3 regions of the Micromonospora sp. NPDC050187 genome follow, and region 1 is predicted to be linked to each of the others. Evidence: predicted binding sites of a transcription regulator. Region 1 holds the regulator's gene; each other region holds the start of a gene.

The links. The regulator HrcA, encoded in region 1, represses chaperone genes, less so after heat shock. The targets are predictions, from matches to a motif close to GGTTNGCACNCTCNNNNNGAGNGTGCNAACC.
Region 2: the regulator HrcA is predicted to act here: its motif matches at 3,051-3,081, upstream of groL (chaperonin GroEL).
Region 3: the regulator HrcA is predicted to act here: its motif matches at 3,970-4,000, upstream of groES (co-chaperone GroES).

Annotation. Positions count from the first base shown of each region.
Region 1 covers NZ_JBITJH010000025.1:58,385-63,917, reverse strand. Annotated here, with positions in the region: gene ppk2 (polyphosphate kinase 2) at 1-568, shown strand, start outside; gene ACIBJE_RS27680 (16S rRNA (uracil(1498)-N(3))-methyltransferase) at 629-1,363, opposite strand; gene dnaJ (molecular chaperone DnaJ) at 1,364-2,503, opposite strand; gene hrcA (heat-inducible transcriptional repressor HrcA) at 2,577-3,599, opposite strand; gene ACIBJE_RS27665 (DUF4870 domain-containing protein) at 3,868-4,941, shown strand; gene hemW (radical SAM family heme chaperone HemW) at 5,025-5,533, opposite strand, start outside.
Region 2 covers NZ_JBITJH010000022.1:58,691-64,223, forward strand. Annotated here, with positions in the region: gene ACIBJE_RS26420 (GNAT family N-acetyltransferase) at 1-860, shown strand, start outside; gene ACIBJE_RS26425 (hypothetical protein) at 927-1,148, shown strand; gene groL (chaperonin GroEL) at 1,238-2,860, opposite strand; gene ACIBJE_RS26435 (cold-shock protein) at 3,617-3,820, opposite strand; gene ACIBJE_RS26440 (GNAT family N-acetyltransferase) at 4,045-4,575, shown strand; gene paaN (phenylacetic acid degradation protein PaaN) at 4,755-5,533, opposite strand, start outside.
Region 3 covers NZ_JBITJH010000008.1:184,524-190,056, reverse strand. Annotated here, with positions in the region: gene ACIBJE_RS15455 (WhiB family transcriptional regulator) at 8-391, shown strand; gene ACIBJE_RS15450 (hypothetical protein) at 465-1,688, shown strand; gene groL (chaperonin GroEL) at 1,803-3,452, opposite strand; gene groES (co-chaperone GroES) at 3,523-3,837, opposite strand; gene ACIBJE_RS15435 (chitinase) at 4,230-5,533, shown strand, end outside.

The DNA of each region.
Region 1 (5,533 bases):
GGAGTCCAGCCAGTGGTACTTCCAGCGCTGGCTGGCGCACCTGCCGGCGGCCGGTGAGATCGTGCTCTTCGACCGGTCCTGGTACAACCGGGCCGGGGTCGAGCGGGTGATGGGCTTCTGCACCCGCAAGGAGTACCTGGAGTTCCTCCGTCAGGCCCCCGAGCTGGAGCGGATGCTGGTCCGCTCCGGCATCCGACTGGTCAAGCTCTGGTTCTCCGTCTCCCAGAACGAGCAGCGCACCCGGTTCGCCATCCGTCAGGTCGACCCGGTACGTCAGTGGAAGCTGTCCCCGATGGACATCGCCGCGCTCGACAAGTGGGACGAGTACACCGAGGCCAAGGAGGCGATGTTCTTCTACACCGACACGGCCGACGCGCCGTGGACGGTGGTCAAGAGCAACGACAAGAAGCGGGCCCGGCTGGAGGCGCTGCGCCACGTGCTCAACCGCTTCGACTACACCGACAAGGACCACGAGGTGGTCGGCGTACCCGACCCCCTCATCGTCGGCCCCGCCGGCCTGGACCTCAGTCCCGACGACCAGCCCGTCCAGATCTTCCCCCGCCTCTGACCCCCATCGCCCCGATGGCTAGCGAGCGAGGTGGGGGTGGGACGGGCGGGGTGGGGTGGGTTACCAGCGGGCGAGGCGGGTGGCGAGCACGCTGAGCGCGGCCATGCCGGCGGTCGAGGTACGCAGCACCGCCGGCCCGAGCCGCACCGGACGGCCACCGGCGGCGCGGAAGGCGTCCAGCTCGGCCGGGGCGATCCCACCCTCCGGCCCCACCACCAGCACGACCTCGCCGGCCGGAGGCAGCTCGACGGTGGTCAGCCGGTCCTGGGCCTCCTCGTGCAGCACGAACCCGGCGGCGGCACCGGAGATCCGGGCGGCCACCGTCGCCGTCGACTCGTCCGGTGCGCCGGCCACCACCGGCAGCCATGCTCGACGGGCCTGCTTGGCCGCCTCCCGGGCGGTCGCGGCCCACTTCTCCCGGGCCCGTACGCCCCGCTCGCCACGCCACTGCGTCACCGAGCGGGACGCCGCCCAGGGGACGATCTCGTCCACGCCCACCTCGGTCATCGCCTGGACGGCCAGCTCGCCCCGGTCGCCCTTGGCGATGCCCTGCACCACCACGATCCGGGGCACCGCCGCGTCGACGTACCCCCGCGAGGTGACGGTCAGGTCGAGGGTGCCCCGGCCGACGGTGGTGACCACGGCGGCGGCCGTGCCGCCCCGACCGTCGGCGAGCAGCAGTTCCTCGCCGACCCGGAGCCGTTGCACGGTGGCCGCGTGGTGGCCCTCCGGGCCGTCCAGGGTCAGCGTGTCGGCGACGGGCAGCGACTCGACCAGGAACAGCGGCGCCGACACTCAGCCGTGCCCGTTGAACGCGTCCCGCATCCGGGAGAAGAAGCCGCCCTGCTTGCTCAGCTCGGCGACCTCCTCGCCCCGGGTCTTGGCGAAATCGCGCAGCATCCGCTCCTGGTCGGCGTCGAGCTTGGTCGGGGTCCGCACGTCGAGGTGGACGTAGAGGTCGCCCCGGCCGGTGCCGCGCAGGTGCGGTACGCCCCGGGCGCGCAACCGCATCGTGCTGCCCGGCTGGGTGCCCGCCTTGACGTCGACGATCTCCTCGCTGTCCAGGGTCTTGATGGTCAGCCGGGTGCCGAGCGCCGCTGCGGTCATCGGCACCGTCACCCGGCAGTGCAGGTCGTCGCCCTTGCGGGAGTAGACGTCGTGCGGCCGTTCGTGGATCTCGACGTAGAGGTCGCCGGCGGTGCCGCCCCCCGGACCGACCTCACCCTGCTGGGCGAGACGGATCCGCATGCCGTCCTCCACCCCGGCGGGGATCTTGACGGTCAGCGAACGGCGGGTGCGGACCCGGCCGTCGCCGGCGCAGGTCGGGCAGGGGTGCGGGATCGTGGTGCCGTGCCCCTGGCAGACCGTGCAGGGCCGGGCCGAGACGACCTGGCCGAGGAAGGTGCGCTGCACCGACTGCACCTCGCCCCGGCCACCACACGCCTCGCAGGTGGCCAGGTGGGTGCCGGCAGCCGTGCCCGCGCCGGAGCAGGTGGTGCAGAGCACGGCGGTGTCGACGGTGATCGGCGCCTCGACGCCGAACGCCGTCTCGTTCAGGTCCAGCTCCAGCCGCAGGATCGCGTCGGCGCCCGGACGGGTGCGCGGACGCGGCCCCCGCGAGCCGGTGGCCCCGCCGAAGAACGCGTCCATGATGTCCTGGAAACCGACGAACGGTCCGGCACCGCCCGGCCCGCCCGGACCGGCCCCGCCCCCGCCCGGGGCGAGCGGGTCGCCACCCAGGTCGACGATCTGCCGCTTCCGGTCGTCCGAGAGGACCTCGTACGCGGCGTTGATGTCCTTGAACTTCTCCTGGGCCTCCGGGTCCGGATTGACGTCCGGGTGGAACTGCCGCGCCAGCTTGCGGTAGGCACGCTTGATCTCGTCGTCGGAGGCTTCCCGGCTGACGCCGAGGATGCCGTAGTAGTCCCTGGCCACTGCGTTCCGTGTCCTCATGTTCGTCTCGCGTTGCGCCGGTCGTCGGCCCGAGTCGGCCGTCGGCCCTGACTGGTCAGTTCTGGGCCAGCAGCTCGCCCACGTAGCGTGCCACGGCACGTACCGTGGCGATGGTGCCGGGGTAGTCCATCCGCGTCGGGCCGAGCACGCCCAGCCCACCCACGATGGTGGCACCCGGACCGTATCCCGTGCTGACCACCGACGTACCCCGCAGGTTGTCGATCTCGTTCTCGTCGCCGATCCGGATCCGGGTCGTGCTCGGCTCGACCTCGCCGATCAGCTTGAGCAGCACGACCTCCTCCTCGAGCGCCTCGAGGATCGGGCGCAACGAGCCATGGAAGTCGAGCAAACCACCCCGGGTCAGGTTGGCTGTGCCGGCCAGCGCGATCCGCTCCTCGTGCCGTTCGACCAGGGTCTCCAGCAGGACGGTGGCGAGCGTGGTCATCGCCGGACGCAGCCCGGCCCTGACCTCCTCCACCAACGCCTGCACCAGCGGCGGGGTGTCCGACAGCCGGGTGCCGCAGAGCTTCTCGTTGACCAGGCGACGCAGGTCGGTGACGTCGTCGGCGGGAACCGGCGCGGGCAGCTCCACCAGCCGCTGCTCGACCCGGCCGGTGTCGGCGATCATCACCAGCATCAGCCGGGTGGTGGAGATCGGCACCAGCTCCAGGTGCCGCACCGAGGAACGTGCCAGGCTCGGATACTGCACCACGGCCACCTGGCGGGTGAGCTGGGCGAGGAGCCGGACGGTGCGGTGGACGACGTCGTCGAGGTCGACCGCGCCGACCAGGAACCGCTCGATCGCCCGACGCTCGGCCGGGCTGAGCGGCTTGACCCGGCTGAGCCGGTCGACGAAGAGGCGGTAGCCACGGTCGGTGGGCACCCGTCCGGCGCTGGTGTGCGGCTGACGGATGTAGCCCTCCTCCTCCAGCACGGCCATGTCGTTGCGGACGGTGGCCGGGGAGACGCCGAGCTGGTGCCGCTCGACCAGCGCCTTGCTGCCGACCGGCTCCTGCGTCGCGACGTAGTCCTCGACGATCGCGCGCAGCACGGCGAGCTTGCGGTCGTCGAGCCCCACTCTCCCCACCTCCTACGCCGGTCGGCGCCCGGCCCACGCGTTGCGTGCCCGTCCCGGCGACGACCGGCGACGGTCGCCGAGCGCGACGGACCATGCTCCTGGCACTCGACTGTAACGAGTGCCAGTCTACGTCGGGGCACCCCCGGGACGCGATGATCGGTGTCGACCCCGTACCCCGGACCCCGTCCGGCACGTAGGCCGTCCTCCCGGGTGATCAGGACGGTGTCCCGCTGGTCGTGCCTTGCCCGGTGCCCCTACCGTGACCGGTATGACTGAACCGCCGCGCCCGCCCGGCGTGGGCGACGCCGGCCGGTACCCGCCGGAGCCGACCATGCCGCTCGCCCCGTCCGGGTCCCCGTCGATGCCCGACGAGCCCACCACCCCACTGTCCGGCGCGGCCGGGGCGTCCGGGTATCCCCCACCCGGCGAGTCCACCCCGCCCGGCGGTTGGTCCGCGTCGCCCCATGAGCCACCCACCGAGCAGCACGCCGAGCCGCCCACCGAGCACATCCCCGCGCCGTCGTACGAACCCCCGACCGAGAACCTTGCGGCGAATTCGTACGAGCCGCCCACGGAGAGCTGGTCGACGTCGTCGTACGAGCCGCCGACGCAGCGCTACGGGTCGCCGGGCGACGAGCCGCCGACGGAGCGCCACGCCTCCTTCGCCCCGGAGCCGTCGACGGCGGGTTACGGTCCGCCCGGCGACGCCCCGACGGCCGACCACCCGACGTCGGGCGGGCACTTCGCCGCGACCGGCTACCCGCCACCGGACCATCAGGCCGGCTACCCACCCCCGGGCGACCAGGGCAGTTATCCGCCACCGGGCGACCAGGGTGGCTACGCACTGCCAAGTGACCCGGGTGGCTACCCGCCGCCGGGTGACCAGGGCAGTTACTTGCCGCCGGGGTCACCGGCGGGCCATCCGCCGCCCGGGGGGCCGGGTGGCTACCCGCCGCCGGGCGGGGGTGGACCACAGCCGGCACCCGGTCCGATCGGTGGCGACGACCGGACCTGGGCGATCCTGGCCCACGTCGGCGGGCCGCTCGGCATCGTGATCGGTGCGACCCTGTTCGGCTGGGTCGGGCCGCTGATCGTGCTGCTGATCCGGGGCCCGCAGTCCCCGGCGGTACGCACACACGCCGTCGCCGCGCTCAACTTCCAGATCACCTGGGCGATCGCGATCCTGGTGGGCTGGCTGCTCGCCGCGATCACCTGCGGCCTGCTCTCCTTCGTGCCGATCGTGCTCGCGATCGTGCCGATCGTGCTCGGCATCATGGCGGCCCTCAAGGCCAACCAGGACCTGCTCTACCAGTACCCGATGACCCGGAACTTTCTGAAGTGAGCCGCCCGGCCGGCCCCGGTCCGTTCCGGGGCCGGCCGTCTCCCGGGCACCATGTCGCGCAGCACGGTGTCGAGGGGACCGTCTCAGGGCAGCAGGTCGCGCACCACGGCGTCGGCGAGCAACCGGCCACGCAGGGTGAGTACCGCCCGGCCGGCGGCGTACTCGGCCTCGGCGAGCAGCCCGGCGGCGAGGGCCCGCTCGGCACCGGCCCGGCCGGCGGTGTCGAGCACCGCCAGCGGCAGCCCGGAGGCGAGCCGGAGCCGGAGCATCACGTCCTCCATGTGTGCCTCGTCGGCGGTGAGGACCTCCCGCGCCTGGCCGGGTGACTCCCCGGCGGCCAGCTTCGCCGCGTACGCGCTCGGGTGCTTCACGTTCCACCAGCGCACGCCGCCGACATGGCTGTGCGCCCCCGGGCCGAGGCCCCACCAGTCCCCGCCGGTCCAGTAGAGCAGGTTGTGCCGGCACCGGGCGGCCGGCGTCCGGGCCCAGTTGGAGACCTCGTACCAGGAGAAACCGGCTGCGTCGAGGGCGGCCTCCGCAGCCAGGTAGCGGTCCGCCGCGACGTCGTCGGAGGGGTACGCCAGCTCGCCCC
Region 2 (5,533 bases), on a different contig from region 1:
TGGACACCGTGTACCGGCGGGCCCGGGTCGACCGGCCGGTGGTCGGGCTGCTGGCCGTACGGGGCACGAAACCGGTCGGCGTGCTGGTCTGCTCCGTTGCCGGGCAGCCGGATCCGCCGGGGGCGGCGTACGGGTGCGTGGACCTGGTGGTGGTCGCACCGGAGGAGCGGCGACGCGGCGTGGGGCGGACGCTGCTGGCGTACGCCGAACGGTGGCTCGCCGAGCGGGGCGCGCGGGAGGTGCTGCTCGCCGGGAACCCGCCGTACTACGCCTGGCCGGGCATCGACGTGCGCTACACCCCGGCGGTCTGCGCCGTGCTGGCGCTGGGCTACCGCCAGGACCGGACCGCCTGGAACATGACCGCAGACCTGTCGTACGACGACTCGCCCGCGCTGCGCTCCACGACGGAGGCGGAGCGGCGGCTGGCCACTGTGGGCGTGACGGTACGCCGGGCGGAACCGGCCGACCTGCCGGCGCTGACCGCGTTCGCCCGCGACACCTTCGGCGGTGCCTGGGACCGTGAACTGGTCGGCTCGGTGGGACGTGCCGGGGCGGGGTGCCATGTGGCGTGGCGCGACGGGGCGGTGGTCGGTTTCGCCGCCTGGGGGTCCTCCCGCCCGAGCTGGTTCGGGCCGATGGGCACCGATCCGGCGGCGGTCGGTTCGGGGATCGGGAGCGTGCTGCTGCGGCGTTGCCTGCGGGACCAGCGGGCCGCCGGGATCGCGCGCGCCCAGATCGGCTGGGTGGGCCCGGTGCCGTTCTACTCGGGCAGCGCGGGTGCCCGGATCGAGCGGGTCTTCCTGCTCTACCGGAAGGACATCAGCCCCGATCGTACGCAAACCGGGCAGGAACCTGAATAGTCCCGTTCCACCCCGGGCCCCGCCGTGGATCTCCTACCGTTTCGGCAGGAGGAGGCAGTCATGAGGATGGACGACGAACCCGCCGACGACACCGCCTGGGCACCCGTCGGTGACCTGTCCGGCCACCTGCCGATCGACTGGCTGGACTACGGCGACGCCGAACAACTGGTGGAGATGTCCGCCGGCACCGAGCCGACAGCCGGTGAACCGTTGGAGATGGTGGACGCGCCCGTCGGGACCGACCCGCCGGACCACCGTCCGGGCCGACGACGCCCCCTGCCGACATGACCGGACCGGACCGGGCGGGCCGGCCGCAGACAGCGGAAGGGGCGGACCGCTGACGCGGCCCGCCCCTTCGGCGTGTGTCGGAACCGGACTCAGAAGTCCATGTCCCCGCCACCCGGGCCAGCCGGGGCAGCCGGGGTCTTCTCCGGCTTGTCCGCGACGACAGCCTCGGTGGTGAGGAAGAGCGCCGCGATCGACGCGGCGTTCTGCAGCGCCGACCGGGTCACCTTGGCCGGGTCGATGATGCCCGCGGCCAGCAGGTCGACGTACTCACCGGTCGCGGCGTTGAGGCCGTGACCCGCGTCGAGGTTGCGGACCCGCTCGACGACGACGCCACCCTCCAGGCCGGCGTTGACGGCGATCTGCCGCAGCGGGGCGTCCAGCGCGATCTTGACGATCTGCGCACCGGTCGCCTCGTCGCCGACGAGGTCCAGCTTGTCGAAGGCGGTCTTGCCGGCCTGCACCAGCGCGACACCACCACCCGGGACGATGCCCTCCTCGACGGCGGCCTTCGCGTTGCGAACGGCGTCCTCGATGCGGTGCTTGCGCTCCTTCAGCTCGACCTCGGTGGCCGCGCCGACCTTGATCACCGCAACGCCACCGGCCAGCTTGGCCAGCCGCTCCTGCAGCTTCTCACGGTCGTAGTCGGAGTCGCTCTTGTCGATCTCGGCCCGGATCTGGTTGACCCGGCCCTGGATCTGCTCGGCGTCACCGGCACCATCGACGATGGTGGTCTCGTCCTTGGTCACGACGACCTTGCGGGCGCGGCCCAGCATCTCGACGTCGGCGGCGTCCAGCTTGAGGCCGATCTCCTCGCTGATGACCTGGCCACCGGTGAGGATGGCGATGTCGCCCAGCATGGCCTTGCGGCGGTCACCGAAGCCCGGCGCCTTGACGGCGACCGACTTGAAGGTGCCCCGGACCTTGTTGACGACGAGGGTGGCCAGGGCCTCGCCCTCGATGTCCTCGGCGATGATCAGCAGCGGCTTGCCGCCCTGCATGACCTTCTCCAGGATCGGGAGCAGGTCCTTCACCGACGAGATCTTGCTGTTGACGATCAGGATGTACGGGTCGTCGAAGACGGCCTCCATACGCTCCGGGTCGGTCATGAAGTAGGCGGAGATGTAGCCCTTGTCGAAGCGCATGCCCTCGGTGAGCTCAAGCTCCAAGCCGAAGGTGTTGCTCTCCTCGACGGTGATGACGCCTTCCTTGCCGACCTTGTCCATCGCCTCGGCGATGATCTCGCCGACGCTGGTGTCACCGGCCGAGATGGAGGCGGTGGAGGCGATCTGCTCCTTGGTCTCCACGTCCTTGGCGAGCTTGGACAGCTCCTCCGAGACGTTCGCGACCGCGGCCTCGATACCCCGCTTCAGGGCAATCGGGTTGGCGCCGGCAGCCACGTTGCGCAGACCCTCGCGGACGAGGGCCTGGGCCAGGACGGTCGCCGTCGTCGTGCCGTCACCGGCAACGTCGTCGGTCTTCTTGGCGACCTCCTTGACCAGCTCAGCGCCGATCTTCTCGTACGGGTCCTCGAGCTCGATCTCCTTGGCGATGCTCACACCATCGTTGGTGATGGTGGGGGCACCCCACTTCTTCTCGAGCACGACGTTGCGGCCCTTGGGGCCGAGCGTCACCTTCACAGCGTCGGCGAGCTGGTTCATGCCCCGCTCGAGGCCGCGACGGGCCTCTTCGTCGAACGCGATCATCTTGGCCATACGGCGTTGTCCTCCTGGACACTCACGGGCCACCCGAGTGTGTGTCCCGGATGGGCCGCCTGGTGTACGCACCTTGGGACGTCGCCACCTGGCGACGACGACGTCTCCTCGGCCGGGCCGGATAGCCCGCGACGACCGGCCATGTGCCACACGACTCGATGCCGCGCGACCGTGGCCCTACCGCCCCGACCATTGGCACTCACGCCATGCGAGTGCCAATGACTTGTTTAGCACTCTCCCCTGCCGAGTGCAAGCACGATGCCTCCGTCCGGCGCTCCCACCGGCCGGCCCACGCGGCACCGGGCCACGCCGCACCGGGCCACGCGAAGATCATGGCCTTGACGGGAAACTCGACCTCTCTGGACACGTCCACTTCATGCTCGACGTGGAGAGGGAGGAAGTGCCGGATCAGCGGGACGCCCCACGAGGCGGACGGCACGGGAGCGAGCGACCCCCACGACGGGGGATGCGACGCCGTATGCGGCATATCGGGGCGCCCGTACGGAGGGACACCCCGACATGCCGTAACTCGCGTCGGGCCGGCGGCTCGGGTGAGCCGCCGGAACGGACCGGCGGACGGGGGCGCGCCCGGCTCCGACAGGGATCGGATCCGGGGCAGGCCCTGAGGGAAAGGAGGGAACGGGGGAACGGAGGGGACGGATCGGCCGTGGACCTCGCCGCGGTTGTCCACCGGAGCGCCCGTGGCGTTGCCCCGCCGTGGGTGGCGACACCTCAGCGTCGCCCCACGTGGTCAACTCAGGCGATGACGCGCACCCGCTCGGCCTGCGGCCCCTTCTGCCCCTGAGCGATCTCGAACTCGACCCGCTGCCCGTCGTCCAGCGCCTTGTAGCCGTCCATCTCGATCGCGGAGAAGTGGACGAAGACGTCCTGCCCTCCGTCGACGGCGATGAAGCCGTAGCCCTTTTCGGCGTTGAACCACTTGACGGTGCCTTGCGCCACGGTGCACTTCCTCACTTCGCTGGGCGACACGCAACCCCCGACGCCGGTCCGATCGGCATCGGGACCACCGCTTTCCTCACCGGCCCGGAGCGGCCGATGTTCGGTGACCGAAATCGCACGCTACACGAAGCGTGACCGCAGCGCACGATCACAAACCTGGGCATATCGGGCGGCTCTCGACCCGGGATCGCATCGGCGGCCATCATTGCGGTAGGCATTCGGACATGACGCGGAATCCGGCCGGGCCGACGGCAGGCGTACCCACCGTCCGCCGGGTCCGCCCGACCGACGCCGCCCGCATGCGAGCCCTGCGGTTGGAGATGCTCGCGGACGCTCCGCTGGCCTTCCTGGAGACCCTCGCGGACGCCGCCGCCCGCCCGCACGCCGAGTACGCCGCCCGGATCGCGTACACCTCGACCGGCTCGCACACGGCGCAATTCGTCGCCGACCCCGGTGGCCGCCTGGTCGGGCACGCCGGGGGTGTCGCCTCGCCGCACGAGGCGGGCCTGACCGTGGTCTTCGGGGTCTACGTCACCCCCGCCTGGCGCGGCACGGGGCTGCTCGCCGACCTGATCGACGAAGTCGGTCGCTGGTCGCGGGCGTGCGGGCGACCGGAGCTGATGCTGGAGGTGGTGGTCGGCAACGACCGCGCCTACCGGTCGTACCTGCGGCTGGGCTTCACCGACACCGGCGTACGCGTGCCGCACCCCACGATCCCGTCGATGCGGGAACTCCAGATGCGCCGCCCCGCCTGAGCGGGCAGCAGAACCTCGCTCCTCCACGCGCCGCCCGAGTGGTTGCAGGGGACCCTTCCTACGCAAAAAACGGTAAGAAGGGCCCCCTGCTACCAACCAATCCAGCGGGCTACCAACCAATCCAGCGGGCTACCGACCGAACCGGCGGGCTACCGACCAAGCCGGCCGACCAAGCCCGGTCAGGCGGTGTGGCGGCGGCTCTGCACCACGCGGAACCGGTTCGCCACGTACGCGCCGTCGGTCAGGGCGGCGTTGGCGGCCGGGTTGGCACCGCTGGCGTGGAAGTCGGAGTACGCCGCCGACTGGTTGACGAAGACCCCACCGGTCAGGTTGCACGACAGGTGCACCCCGACCTCGATCGCCGCCGCCTCGGCCGCGTCGAGCACCGCCTCGTCGGTGGAGTAGACGGCGGCGGTCAGCGCGCCCTTCTTCCCCACCATGGTGCGGAGGATCTCCAGGCTCTGTGCGGTCGAGCCGGTGGCGATGACGAACGAGATCGGGCCGAACCACTCCCGGCCGTACGTCGCCGTGGCGTCCGCGTCGAGCTTGACGATGGTCGGCGTACGCACGACCGCGTCCGGGTGCGCCGGGTGCTCCAGCGGACGCGACTCCAGCACGACGTCACCGAGCTTGGCCGCCTCGTCCAGCCGCTCCAGCACCCCGTCGTTGACGATCGCACCGGTCAGCTCGACGGCACGGGCCGGGTCCGCGGTGAGCTTGCCCACCGCCGCGGCGATCCCGGCGGCCACCTCGTCGAAGCTCTTGTGCCCCTGGTCGGTGGTGATGCCGTCGGCCGGGACGAGGATGTTCTGCGAGGTGGTGCACATCTGGCCGCTGTAGAGCACCAGCGTGAACCCGAGGTTGCGGCACATGCCGGCGAAGTCGTCGGTGGAGTCGATCACCACCGTGTTCAGTCCGGCCTTCTCGGTGTAGACCGAGGCCTGGCGGGCGTGCTGCT
Region 3 (5,533 bases), on a different contig from region 1:
GGTGCTGATGTCGAACGTACGTAGACTGCCCGGACCCATCGTCGACCTCTGGGACTGGCAACGGCTCGGTGCCTGCCGGGGCCGCGACAGCGCCCAGTTCTTCCACCCGGACGGCGAACGCGGTTCCTCCCGGCTGCGCCGCGAGTCGGGAGCCAAGGCGGTCTGCCGGGCCTGCCCGGTGCGCGCCGAGTGCGCGGCGCACGCCCTCGCCGTCCGCGAGCCGTACGGGGTGTGGGGCGGCTTCAGCGAGTCCGAGCGCCTCCGCCTGCTCGCCATCGGCTGGGAGGACCTGGCCGACCGGCGGCGCAGCCGGGTGGACGTCGCCCGGCTGGAGGCCCGCCTCGGCCGCCCGCACAAGTCGACCGTGCCCGCCCAGCGCAAGATCGCCTGAGGCGCCGACCAGGACCACCGCTGCCGTGCCCCTGCCGGGGGCGCGGCAGCGTGCTGTCGGGCAGCATGGCCGGATGTCATCCGATCTCCCCGTACCTGACCTGCTCTGGAACCGGTGGGCCCTGTTCGCCGGTGCCCTCACCGCGCTCGGCGTCGACGACGTCTACTGGTGCGCCGCCGACGGCGCCCACCACGACGACCACGGCGGGAACCGGTCCCGCCTGGTGCTGGTCGACGGCGGACGGGCGGTGCTCTTCGGGTACGACCACGAGTACAGCGAGACGGTGACCGCCACGCCCCCGATCGACCTGCTCGCCGGGGCTCCCGCCTGGCTGCCCTGGCCGGAGCTGCTCCGCTGGCAGGCCGACGACCAGCTCGGCTACGTCTACTGGTACGACGACGGGGTCTGGTCCCGGGTGCCGTACCCGGACGACGTGTCGGACGGCCTGGTCGCCACCGCCCGGGCGGTGCTCGACGAGGAACGGGCCCGACTCGAACTCGTAAACGTGGTCTTCGAGTGGGGTGAACACGAGCGGGACGACCCGGCCGAGCGGGACGACGTGGCCGGGGCCGCCGCCCGCCTGCTCGCCGCCGCCGAGGCGTGCGCCCTCGACGCGGAGGCCCTTTCCGGGCTGCTCGGCCGGTTCCCGGCCGACGCCGTCGACCTGACCGCCGCCCTGGCCGTCGCGGACGCCGCCGGGATCACCCCCGGCGGCCGGACCCCGCCGGCCGTTCCGGCCGGCACCGCCGTCCCGGCCCGGCGGGTACGGACGCTCAGCGACGACGGGCACGAGGACCTGGTCCGGGCCGCGATGCGCGAGGAGCCGGAGCGGCAGCGGCCCGAGCCGGCGCACTCCCCGGAACTGGCCGCGCTGGTGGATTGGGTCCGCGCGCAGGCACCGGCCGGCGACGGGCGCTGCACCCTGGTCGTGGTGGCCACCGACACCAGCCTCGGCACGCAGCCGGGGCCGCAGCCCCCACGTGCCCTCACCGGGGAGACCGACTGGCAGGGGTTCAAGGAGCTGTCCGGCCTGACCCGTGAGCTACGGACGGCGGAGAGCCACCCCGAGTGCGGACGCTGGTTCTTCCTCCGCCTGGCGACCACGCCGGAGGGGTACGCCGTCGAGCGACGTCACGACTCCTGGCCGGACTGGTACCCGTCCTCCCGCTACAACAGCCTGCACCTCGGCGACCTCCGGACGGAACTGGACCGCCGCGCGCCGGGGTACCACCCCTCCTGGGCATCCCTGCTCGACCCCGGGACCGCCTGGCGGGACGTGCCCGGCGACGCCGGCTGAGCCCCGTGGTACGACGCAGGGCACGCCGTCACGGGGACGGCGTGCCCTGCGGTCCGAGGTGCCGGCGGATGCCCCGGGGGAGCGGCGCACCCGCCGTACCGTGTCGCGGACGGCTCAGAAGCCGGGGCCGTGCTGGTGGCCGTGGCCGTGGCCGTGGGAGTGCCCGTGGCCACCGGCGGCCGGCTCGGCCTTCTCCGGCTTCTCCACCACCAGGCTCTCGGTGGTGAGCAGCAGGCCGGCGATGGACGCGGCGTTGGTGACCGCGTTGCGGGTCACCTTCACCGGGTCGATGATGCCGTTGCCGACCAGGTCGACGTACTGCCCGGTGGCGGCGTCGAGGCCGTGGCCCCACTCCTGGCCGATGACCTTCTGCACGACGACGTAGCCGTCGTGGCCGGCGTTCTGGGCGATCCAGCGCAGCGGCTCGACCAGCGCCTTGCGCACGATCGAGACGCCGACCTTCTCCTCGCCGGTGAAGCCGAGGTCGTCGTCGAGCGTCGGGAGGATCTGCGCGAGGGCGGCACCGCCGCCGGGCACCGTGCCCTCCTCGACCGCGGCCTTGGTCGCCGCGATGGCGTCCTCGATGCGGTGCTTGCGCTCCTTCATCTCGACCTCGGTCGCCGCGCCCACCTTGATGACGGCGACGCCACCGGAGAGCTTCGCCAGCCGCTCGGCCAGCTTCTCCCGGTCCCACTCGGAGTCCGACGCCTCGATCTCCTTGCGGATCTGCGCGACCCGGTCGGCGACCTCGGTGTCCTGACCGCCACCGTCGACGATGGTGGTGTTCTCCTTGTCGACGACCACGCGGCGGGCGGTGCCGAGCGCCTCCAGCCCGATCTGGTCGAGCTTGTAACCCAGCTCCGGCGCGACCAGCTCGGCGCCGGTCTGGATCGCCATGTCCTGGAGCATCGCCTTGCGACGGTCACCGAAGCCCGGGGCCTTGACCGCGCAGACCTTGATGGTCTTGCGCAGCGCGTTGACCACCAGCGTGGAGAGCGCCTGGCCCTCGACGTCCTCGGCGACGATCAGCAGCGGCTTGCTGTCGGCGAGGACCTTCTCCAGCAGCGGCAGCAGCTCCTCGATCGCCGAGATCTTCTGCGTGGTGATCAGGATGTACGGGTTCTCCAGGACCGCTTCCTGCGACTCCAGGTCGGTCACGAAGTTCGGCGAGATGAAGCCCTTGTCGAACTGGAGGCCCTCGGTCACCTCCAGCTCGGTGTGCAGGGCGGAGCCCTCCTCGACGGTGATGACACCGTCCCGGCCGACCTTCTCCATCGCCTCGGCGATCAGCTCGCCGATGGTGGCGTCCTGCGCCGAGATCGTCGCCACGTGGGCGATCGACGTCTTGTCGGCCACCTCGACGGCCCGGTCGAGCAGGGCCTCGGAGACCTTGGCCGCCGCCGCGTCGATGCCGCGCTTGAGGCCGGCCGGGTTGGTCCCGGCGGTCACGTTGCGCAGGCCCTCGCGGACCATGGCCTGGGCGAGCACGGTGGCGGTGGTGGTCCCGTCGCCGGCGACGTCGTTGGTCTTGGTCGCCACCTCCTTGACCAGCTGCGCGCCGAGGTTCTCGTACGGGTTGGTGAGCTCGATCTCCTTGGCGATGGTGACCCCATCGTTGGTGATCGTCGGCGCACCGAATTTCTTGTCCAGGACGACGTTGCGCCCGCGCGGGCCGAGAGTGACCTTGACCGCGTCCGCGAGGGCGTTGACACCGTGCTCGAGCAGGTGCCGGGCGTCATCCGAGAAGCTCAGGATCTTCGCCATCAATATCCCTTCGAAGCGTTGCTGCCCCGGCCCGGCGAGCCGGACCGGGGCAGCGACACTGATCGGTTGGTTACTTCTCGATGACCGCGAGGACGTCGCGGGCGGAGAGCACCAGGTACTCCTCGCCGGCGTACTTGACCTCGGTGCCGCCGTACTTCGAGTAGATGACGGTGTCGCCGACCTGCACGTCAACCGGGATCCGGTTGCCCTTGTCGTCGACGCGGCCCGGGCCGACAGCGAGGACGGTGCCCTCCTGCGGCTTCTCCTTGGCGGTGTCGGGGATCACGATGCCCGACGCCGTGGTGGTCTCAGCCTCGTTCGCCTGGACCAGGATCCGGTCCTCGAGCGGCTTGATCGCAACCTTGGTCGCGGTAGTCACGGGCATACCCTCCTGGGGTACTTGGTTTCGTTACCGGTCGGCGGGGCCGACCAGCGTCAATCTGCCACATGCCACCGGGCGGGGCCGTCGTCGCGGGTGCCGGTCCGCCTGGCGTTCAACCCCCGGGCGAGGCCCGGAAGCTGGCACCCTCGATGGGAGAGTGCTAATCGCAGATTAGGCCGCCGCTAGCACTCCGTCAAGGAGAGTGCCAACGACGGCGGGGCGCGTCGCCCCGACCGGAACCCTTCGCCACCCCGGCGGGCGACCACCCACGCCGCCACCACTCCCGGTCCACCGCCGGGACCGAGCCGATCACCGGCACACCTGGACAATTACAGTTAACAATCCTAATAATTAGGCATCCGTCGATCCGACGGCTCTCCTACCGGGAGGTCCGGATGCGTCGCCCTGTCCCGAGACCGCTGCTGGCCGCCGTCGCGGCCCTCGCCGCCATCACCGCCACCACCCTCGTCGTCGCCGCACCGGCCCAGGCCGCCGGTCCGACCGCCACCTTCGTCAAGACCGCCGACTGGGGCACCGGATGGGAGGGGCGCTACACCGTCACCAACGGCGGCCCGACCAGCATCACCAGCTGGCAGGTCGCCTTCACCCTGCCGACCGGCACCACCCTCGGCTCCTACTGGGACGCCACGCTGACCAGCGCCGGCGGGCGGCACACCTTCACCAACCGTTCGTGGAACGGCACCGTCGCACCCGGCGCCTCGGTGTCGTTCGGCTTCCTGGCCACCGGCTCCGGCTCCCCCACCAACTGCACGATCAACGGCGCGCCCTGCACCGGCGGCCCGCCGACCACCCCGCCGCCCACGACCCCGCCCCCCACCACCCCACCGCCCACGACCCCGCCCCCCACCACCCCACCGCCCACGACCCCGCCGCCGACCACTCCGCCGCCGACCACCCCGCCGCCCGGCGGGCTGCCCCGGCACGCGCTGATCGGCTACCTGCACGCCAGCTTCGCCAACGGCTCGGGCTACCTGCGGATGGCCGACGTGCCGGCGGACTGGGACATCATCAACCTGGCCTTCGGTGAGCCGACCACGGTCACTTCGGGCGACATCCGTTTCCAGCTCTGCCCGGCGACCGAGTGCCCGGGAGTGGAGACGGAGGCCCAGTTCGTCTCGGCGATCCGTGCCAAGCAGGCGCAGGGCAAGAAGGTGCTGCTCTCCATCGGCGGACAGAACGGTCAGGTCCAGCTCACCACCACCGCCGCCCGGGACACCTTCGTCCGGTCGGTGTCGGCCATCATCGACCGGTACGGCCTGAACGGCCTCGACATCGACTTCGAGGGTCACTCGCTCTACCTGGACGCCGGGGACACTGACTTCCGCAACCCGACCACGCCGGTGATCGTCAACCTGATCTCGGCGATCCGCACCCTCAAGCAGCGGTACGGGGCCAACTTCGTGCTCACCATGGCGCCGGAGACGTTCTTCGTCCAGCTCGGCTACCAGTACTACGGGCAGGGCCCGTGGGGCGGGCAGGACCCGCGCTCCGGGTCGTACCTGCCGGTGATCCACGCACTGCGCAACGACCTCACCGTACTGCACGTCCAGGACTACAACTCGGGACCGATCATGGGACTGGACAACCAGTACCACACGATGGGCAGCGCGGACTTCCACATCGCGATGACGGACATGCTGCTGGCCGGCTTCCCGGTCGCCGGCAACCCCGACCGGAT